2 regions of the Duganella sp. HH101 genome follow, and region 2 is predicted to be linked to the other one. Evidence: predicted binding sites of a transcription regulator. Region 2 holds the regulator's gene; the other holds the start of a gene.
The links. Region 2 encodes FliA, which starts transcription of late flagellar genes. Its sites were predicted from a motif close to CTAAAGTTTNNNNNNNNNNNGCCGNTA; they were not measured.
Positions count from the first base shown of each region.

Region 1: the regulator FliA is predicted to act here: its motif matches at 2,638-2,664, upstream of DUGA2_RS16875 (flagellin).

Region 1 covers NZ_LRON01000009.1:257,074-261,182, reverse strand. Annotated here, with positions in the region: gene fliD (flagellar filament capping protein FliD) at 1-149, opposite strand, end outside; gene DUGA2_RS16880 (flagellar protein FlaG) at 394-783, opposite strand; gene DUGA2_RS16875 (flagellin) at 874-2,457, opposite strand; gene DUGA2_RS16870 (GGDEF domain-containing protein) at 2,753-4,109, opposite strand, start outside.
Region 2 covers NZ_LRON01000005.1:346,352-350,460, reverse strand. Annotated here, with positions in the region: gene DUGA2_RS11115 (flagella synthesis protein FlgN) at 1-155, shown strand, start outside; gene motD (flagellar motor protein MotD) at 174-947, opposite strand; gene DUGA2_RS11105 (flagellar motor protein) at 949-1,695, opposite strand; gene DUGA2_RS11100 (RNA polymerase sigma factor FliA) at 1,677-2,408, opposite strand; gene DUGA2_RS11095 (antiactivator of flagellar biosynthesis FleN protein) at 2,452-3,249, opposite strand; gene flhF (flagellar biosynthesis protein FlhF) at 3,242-4,109, opposite strand, start outside.

The DNA of each region.
Region 1 (4,109 bases), on a different contig from region 2:
GATAAATTGCCGAACGCAGACACCTTAGCCAGATAACTGGCCGACTTCTTGTCGTAATCGGCCAGCGGCGCGGACTCAACCGCCATCAGCTTGCTGACGATCTCGTCGACTTTGATGCCAGAGCCTATGCCTGGTGAAGAGATGCCCACGATGTGCTCCTAAGTAAAGCAATAATATAAGACAATATCGGCAGAATCAAACCGGACTTGAGAGGGGAGAATACCTGCCAGTTCAGGCAAAGCTGAAAAAACGGGCAGCAGTCGGCGCTGCAGGGCGTGGCGGGGCGGCGGTATGGCTGCGCAACGGGCATGCCCGTGAGATTCGCGGCGGCGGCATTCCTGCTTGCAGGATGCCATGAAGACAGAAAAAGCGGCGCGCGCGAGCGCGGCCGCTTCAGGCGGTTTGCTGGATCAGCAAGCCGGAGGCGCCGGATTTCGATTCCAGCGATTTGGCGATTTCCAGCGCTTCGGGCGATGGAATCTGGCGCAGCACTTCCTTGGTGGTCTGGTCGATCACCTTGACGACGGTGCGCTTGGTGTCGCTGTCGACCGAGAACTCCAGGCCCTGCGACTTGGCCTGCGACGACTTGTTCAGCTGCGATACGGCCTGGTTGACCTGTTCCAGCGTCGGTACGTTGGCCGGGCCTTTGACGGCGGCCGCGGTTTCGACGGCCGTGGCCGGCGCGCGCGCGGCGCCCTGGGCGGCGACTTCGCCGCCGGCGGCGGTGGCCGGGCGGTCTACTGGGCGGGCCTGGGTGGCCGTGCCGATGGTATCGATAGTCATGATGCTTCCTTTGTGAAAAATCCCCGGTTGAATAAATCAACCGGGGAACCTAGTCAGAGCGACCTTATCGGGTCAACCCTGCCCCGGATTTTAGCCACGCAGCAGCGACAGCACGCCGTTCGGCAGCGAGTTGGCCTGGGCCAAGATGGCGGTACCAGCTTGTTGCAGGATCTGGCCGCGGGTCAGGTTGGCCGTTTCCGACGCGAAGTCGGTATCTTGAATCCGGCTACGCGAAGCGGACAAGTTCTCCGTCGTCGTGTTCAGGTTCGAGATGGTCGAGGCGAAACGGTTCTGGATCGCACCCAGTGCAGCGCGGTTGCTGTTGATCTGGTTCAGAGCCGAATCGATGGTCAGCAGGGCGGCGTTGGAACCGGCCACCGAGCTGACGTCGATCTTGGAGACCGATTGCAGGTTGGAACCGGCGGTGACGTTGACGATGTCGGTGCCGACGTCGGAAGCCACCGTGAAGCCGGAATCCGACGAGAAGCTCAGGCTGCCGCCCACGGTCACTTGGGTTGCTGCGCCGCCGCCGACGGCGCCGGTCGGGATTGCCACGACGTTACCAGGAATGGCGGCAGTCGCACCGCTGGCCGGTTTGTCTGCGCCACGCAATGCCGATCCTGCCAAGGAGTCAACCCCGGTGCCGCTGACCACGTTGGTGTTCGTGATCTGAATGTCTGCACCGGATGCATTGGTCAGTTTGACTTCCTTGAAGCCGCTGGTGGCGTTGGTCTGGATCGAGGCGCTGATGCCGGTGGTGCCGACTTGCGCATTGATCGCCTGAGCCAGTCCCGACAAGTCACCGCCCTTGACTTGGGCCGAGATGGTGACTGCCGTCGAGTTGGCGTCGCTTTCCACCGAGTTGTCGCCGCGCAGCTGGAACTGGACCGAACCGTCAGGGATGGCAGCATTGCCGGCCGCGCCGCCGGCGATGGTGGCCGTGGTGACGGCGGTTGCCTTGACGCCGCTCGAGCTGCTCAGCGCGTTAACGCCGGCGGCGATTTTCTTGGCGCTCTCGCCAATGTCAACGTTGACGTTGGTGGTGGTGCCAGTGCCGGAAGTGATCGTCAGTTTCTGCGCCGTCGTGATGTGGTTGGCGCCACCGGAGACCGCCGAAGCGGTGTTGTTGGCGGTACCGTCAACCACCGAATCGAGCGTGTTGTTGCCGATGTCGGTGGCTTTGGCCGACTGGACGCCGACATTGATGGTCTGGTTGGCGTTGGCGCCGACCTGGAACTGGGCAGCGGTGAGCGAACCATCCAGCACGTTCTGGCCGTTGAACTGGGTGGTGTTGGCCACGCGGTCCAGCTCTTGCGACAGGGCCGAAACCTCGCCCTGGATCGACTTGCGGTCGGAATCGGAATTGGTGCCGTTGGCGGACTGGACTGCCAGTTCGCGGATACGCTGCAGCAGGTCACCGGCGGTGCTCAAGCCACCCTCAGCCGTTTGCGCCAGCGAGATGCCATCGTTGGCGTTACGTGCTGCCTGGGTATTGCCGCGAATTTGCGAAGTGAAGCGTTCCGAAATGGCCAAACCTGCGGCGTCGTCTTTGGCGCTGTTAATACGCAGACCGGAGGACAGGCGTTGCAGCGAAGTCGACAGGTTTGCTTGCGAGGTGGTCAGGTTACGTTGCGAATTCAGCGATGCAATATTAGTGTTAATGACTTGTGCCATGATGTTTCTCCAAAATACTTCGATTCGGCGATATGCTCAGTTCCCATTGGTCTGCCTCCACATTCCGAGACAATCAAACCGCTGTTGTAATCGGTAACGGTTGCCCAGTGGGAAAATTAAGGGGCAAAAAGGCGGGAAATTTTCTGCATCAGGCCTAAAGTTCAACACGCTTGCCCGTTTAAACGACCGCATTCGGGGAATCTTTAGGGCAAAAATAATTATATTTCGCTCTTTGTTTGGGGCAAAAAAAAGCCCGGCGGGCGCCGGGCTGTAAGTGTTTTGATAATAAAACGGCTCAGTCGGCCACGACCACCCGGTTCTTGCCGGTCTGCTTGGCGGTGTACATGGCCTTGTCGGCCCGCTTGACCAGCTCGGTCTGCTCCTCGTTCGGACGGCGCAGCGCCACCCCGGCCGAGAAGGTGATCAAGACCTTCTCGTTATCGTGCAGGAAGAAATGCTTGGTCAGCTCGCGCTGCAGCCGGGTCATGGTGCTGGCCGCCGCCTCGACCGAGGTCTCCGGCATCAGGATCAGGAATTCCTCGCCGCCGAAGCGGGCGATCACGTCCATCGAGCGCAGCGTGTCCTTGACGATCTTGACCAGGTGCTTGAGCGCGGCGTCGCCGGCGATGTGGCCGTAGGTGTCGTTGAGCTTTTTGAAATCGTCGAGGTCGAGGATGGCGATGCACAGCGGCGTGCCGCGGCGGTCGGCGCGCGCGGTCTCGCGCTCGAACACATCGTCCAGGCCCCGGCGGTTGAGGCTGCCGGTCAGCTGGTCTTCGCGCACCAGCTCGCTCAAATGCTGCAGCTTGGCCTCCAGCGCGTGGATGCGGTTCTCGGCGTCCTGCACTTCCTGGCGCGCCAGCACCATCTTGTCGCGCGCCTTCAGGGCCTCGCTCTGCACCAGGCGGGTTTCCTTGAGCACTTCGTCGAGGATGGTGTTGAGCTCGGCGATATTGTCGGCCTTGCTGATCTTTTCCGAATAGCCGCCGATCTTTTCGTGGAAGTCGCCGGTCGAGGCCGCCACTTGGCCGAGGCGGTCGATAAAGGTCATCATCATGTTCTTGACGGTGAGCTTGACGTCCGACAGGCTGTGCTTGAGCTGGCCCTGCTTGTAGATCACTTCCTTCAGGCTGCGCGTGGCTTCCTCCAGCGCGCGCACGTCGATCGGGCCGGTGATCAGGTTTTGCACCGATTCGATCTGGCCGCGCAGCCAGCTGTCGTCGTCGAGCAGCTCGCTGACGTTTTCCAGCAGCAGCTTGAACAGGCGCAGCAGCAGTTCCTGCTGTTCGCCGCTGTCGGCGCCGCGCAGCTCGATCTGGTAGCACAGCTGCTTCAGGCGCAGGGCGATCTCGGCCAGCGCCTCCTCGCTGTGGGCCAGCTTGGTGGCCGCGCCCAGCGATTCGGCCTCGGCCACCAGCACCGGGGCGCCGGACAGCAGCGAGGCGACCGCGAAGGTCAGGGTGCGGCTCAGCAGGTCGCGCAGCGTGCGGCTTTGCTCGTCCTCGGCCGGCAGGCCGGCCACTTCGATGCCGGTCTTGCGGCTGATGAAGTGTTTTTCCACCAGCTGCGACAGGGTCTTGGCATAGCCTTCCCAGTCGCGCGACTTGACGGCGCGGTTGAAGCGGCGGCCGAAGTCGGCCAGGTCGCCGGTG
Region 2 (4,109 bases):
ACCGCCTCAACGGCATGCTGATCAACAAGCAGATGAACCACACGCAGGGCGCGCTGCAAGCGCTGCGGCCGCAAACGGCGGCTGCGAACAACTTCTACGGCCCTGGCGGCCTGTCCACTTCCCTGCCCCGCAGCCGCGGCTTTTTGGCCGGCTGATTCAATTCCGCCGACCGCCTACTGCTGCTGCGGCGTCGTCGGCAACTCCGTCACCGCGTCCGGAATGCCGGACAAGATCGTCACCGCCACGCGGCGGTTGCGCGCGCGGCCGAGTTGCGTGTCGTTCGACGCCACCGGTACGTTGGCGCTATAGCCGACCGCCGTCAGCCGCTCCGGCGCCACGCCGGCGTCGATGAACAGCCGCACCACGCTGCTGGCGCGCACCGCCGACAATTCCCAGTTGGACGGGAACAGCGTATTGCGGATCGGCTGGTTGTCGGTATGGCCCTCGACCTGCACCTTGTGGTCGTCGCTTTTCAGCAGGCTGGCGACGGCGCGCAGCGCCTCGGTCGATTCATTGGTCAGGCGCGCCTCGCCCGGATCGAACAGCACCGAGGCATTGATCTCGACGCTGACGCCGCGGCTGTTCTGCGTCACCCGCACCTTGCCCTCCTTGACCAGCGGCGCCAGCGTGGACAACAAGTCCTGCGCCAGCTTGGTCATCTGGGTCTTTTCCTTGCGCAGCAGTTCGGCATGGCGCTTCAGGTTGGGATTGGGGATCGGCAGATTGGGCACTTCGGTATTGATGGGCTTGGCCGAGCCGGCGCCGCCGAAGGCGTCGCCCAGCGCCACCGACAGCACCTTGTACTGGCCGATATTGACCACCGAAATCGCGTACATGACGACGAAGAAGGCGAACAGCAGCGTGATGAAGTCGGCGTAGGAGATCAACCAGCGCTCGTGGTTCTCCGCTTCGTCGTCGAACTTCCTGCGCGCGCGCCGGTTCTGCACGTCAGTGCTCCCGCATCAGCGTGGCGATGCGCTCGTCGATGACGCGCGTGTGGTCGCCGGTGGCGATGTCGTAGAACACGGCGGCGGCGATTTCCTGCTGGTGCACGGCCTGGGTGACGATGGCCTTGAGCTTGTTGGCGATCGGGTAGAAGAACAGGTTGGCCAGGCCGACGCCGTAGATGGTCGAGACGAAGGCCACGGCGATGCCGGAGCCGAGCTTGCTCGGGTCGGTGAGGTTTTCCATCACGTGGATCAGGCCCAGCACCGCGCCCAGGATGCCGATGGTGGGCGAATAGCCGGCCGCCGATTCCCAGATGCGCACCGCCTGCCGCTCCTCGGTTTCGAAGGCGGTGATTTCGGTGTCGAGGATCTGGCGCAGCTTGTCCGGGTTGATGCCGTCGACGATCAGGCGCAGGCCCTTGGTGTTGAACTTGTCCTTGGACGCCAGCATGTAGCGCTCCAGCGACAGCAGGCCGTCGCGCCGCGCCGCCAGGTTCCAGGCGTTGATGTCGCGCGCCAGCACGGCGCGGCTGTCGGCCGGCGGCGCGAACACCAGCCGCAGCATGCGCAGGCCGCGCACAAAAGTCCGGAAGCGGGTCTGCAGCATGACGGCGCCGAAGGTGCCGACCACCACGATCGCGAACGCGGCCGGCTGCAGCAGCGAGGACAGCTTGCCGCCTTCCAGCGTCTGGCCGATGACGATGCCGGCCAGCGCCAGCAGCACCCCGGCTACGCTGGCCCAGTCCAAGACCGCTCCCGAAGTGAGGCGCGCAGACGCGCCACGGCCTGCGTATGCAACTGCGATACGCGCGATTCCGATACGCCCATCACGGCGCCGATTTCTTTCAAGTTGAGCTCCTCTTCGTAGTACAGCCCCATCAGAATCTTCTCGCGCGGCGGCAAGGCGTCGATGGCGTCGATCACGGCCTGGCGGAAGTCGCCGTCCAGCAGCGAGCGCAGCGGGTCGGCGTCGTCGTCGGCCGCATAGCGGTCGAGGAAGCTGTCGTTGCCGTCGTCGTCGTGAAAATCCTCGTAGTACACCAGCTGGTGGCCGCCGCCTTCGGACAGCATTTCCTGATAGTCGGCCAGCGACAGCTTGAGCATCTTGGCCACTTCCGACTCGGTCGGCGGATGGCCCAGACGCTGCTGCAGGGTGCTCATGGCGGTTTCGATCTTGCGCATGTTCTGGCGCATCGAGCGCGGCAGCCAGTCGCTGTTGCGCAGCTCGTCCAGCATCGCGCCGCGGATGCGCAGCACGGCATAGGTTTCGAACTGGGCGCCGTGGGTTTCCTCGTAACGGCTGATGGCGTCGAGCAGGCCGATCATCCCGGCTTGCACCAGATCGTCGACTTCGACGCTGGGCGGCAGTTTCGCCTTCATGTGATGGGCCAAGCGCTTGACCAACGGCATATGCTCCGTCAGCAAAGAATCCTTGTCCGCTTTCCCTTTGACCGTGTACATAGCCTGTTTATTATTGATTAAGCGCTAAAATATTGATGCTCCCTTAACGGAAAGATGGCGAGCCGGCCAGCGCGAAGCGCCCCGCCAGTTGACGAAACGCGACCGAAGCCCCGGCCAGCGGAAACGCATCGACCACCGCACGCCCCAAGCGTGCCGCGCGTTGCAGGTACTCATCCGCCGGCACCGATCCCATCGAAACGAGGTTCACCGCCAGGTATCGGCTTGCTGCCTGTGCCATATTATCGTATACCACCTTTGCTTCCGATTCGGAAGCCCCGGTGACGAGAATTCCGAACGGGCGCCGTCCCAGCTCCTGGTTCAGGCGCTTGATCATACTGTAAGCGGCCTTGATCGAGGTAGCGCTATTCGACACCTGCACCACGATTTCCGAGCTGGCCATGACCGGCACCGGGAAGGCCACGCCGTCGAACTCGCCGTCGACGATGACGATGCCGGTCTGCTTGGCCAGCACATCGAAGGCCTTGGCCAGGCGGCGGGTCTCGTCCGGGCCGCTGCGCGGCAGGCCGCGTGTCATCGACGCCACAGCAAAGCCTTGCGGCACCTGGTGGATCACCTGGTTCAGCGCGCACTCCTGGCGCGCCACGTTGAGCAGGCTGGCGCCGCCGTCCACACCGAGGCGCGTAGCCACGCCGTGGGCGCTGGCGCAGGCGTCGACCAGCAGCACGTCATTGCCGGCGCGGGCCAGCGAGGCGCCCAGGTTGACCAGCATGGCGCCCTTGTCGTCCTGCGGCGTGGCCGACAGGAAGGTGACGATGCGGGGCTGCGGCCCCGCCAGCATGCGGCGCAGTCCCTCCGCCTGGTCGAAATCGAAATTAGCCAAGGTGCACCTCGCGCATTGCTTGCTCGTTCTGGCCGTTGCTCATCAGCAGAGGCAGTTCGGCGTCCAGGTATTGGGTGTTGACGACATCGCGTTTCAACTTGAAAGCGCGGTCGATCAGGTAGGCCGGATCGGCCAGGTGCAGGTCTTCCGGCACGCGCTGGCCGTTCGAGACGTAGAACAGGTTGAGCTTCTGGCGGATCACCACGTCGAGCACATTGCCGATCGCGGCGGCCTCGTCCAGCTTGGTCATGATGCAGCCGGCCAGGCCGCTGCCCTGGTAGGCGCGCACCACTTCGTTCAGGGTTTCCTGGGTGGCCGTGGCGTTCAGGCACAGCAGGCGCTTGACGTCCGAGCCCGCGCCTTGCAGCATCGAGACCTGTTCCGTCACCATCTGGTCGCGCTGGCTGACGCCGACGGTGTCGATCAGCACGGTGTGCTTGTTCTTCAATTCTTTGAGGGCGATGCGCAGGTCGGCCTCGTCCTTGACCGAGTGCACCATCACGCCGAGGATCTTGCCGTAGATGCGCAGCTGCTCGTGGGCGCCGATACGGTAGGCGTCGGTGGTGATCAGGGCCAGCTTGTCCGGGCCGTGGCGCATCACGCAGCGCGCGGCCAGCTTGGCGGTGCTGGTGGTCTTGCCGACGCCGGTCGGACCGACCAGCGCGAACACGCCGCCCTGCTCGATCAGCGCGTCTTCGTTGGCCATGGTTTGCAGGTTGCGGGTCAGCACGTTCTTGATCCAGCGCATGCTGTCGGCGGCGTCGCGGTTGGCCGGCAGTTTTTCGATCAGGTAGCGCGCCAGGCTGGCCGAGAAACCGGCCGCCAGCATCTCGCGCAGCACGGCGGCTTTCTGCGGCTCG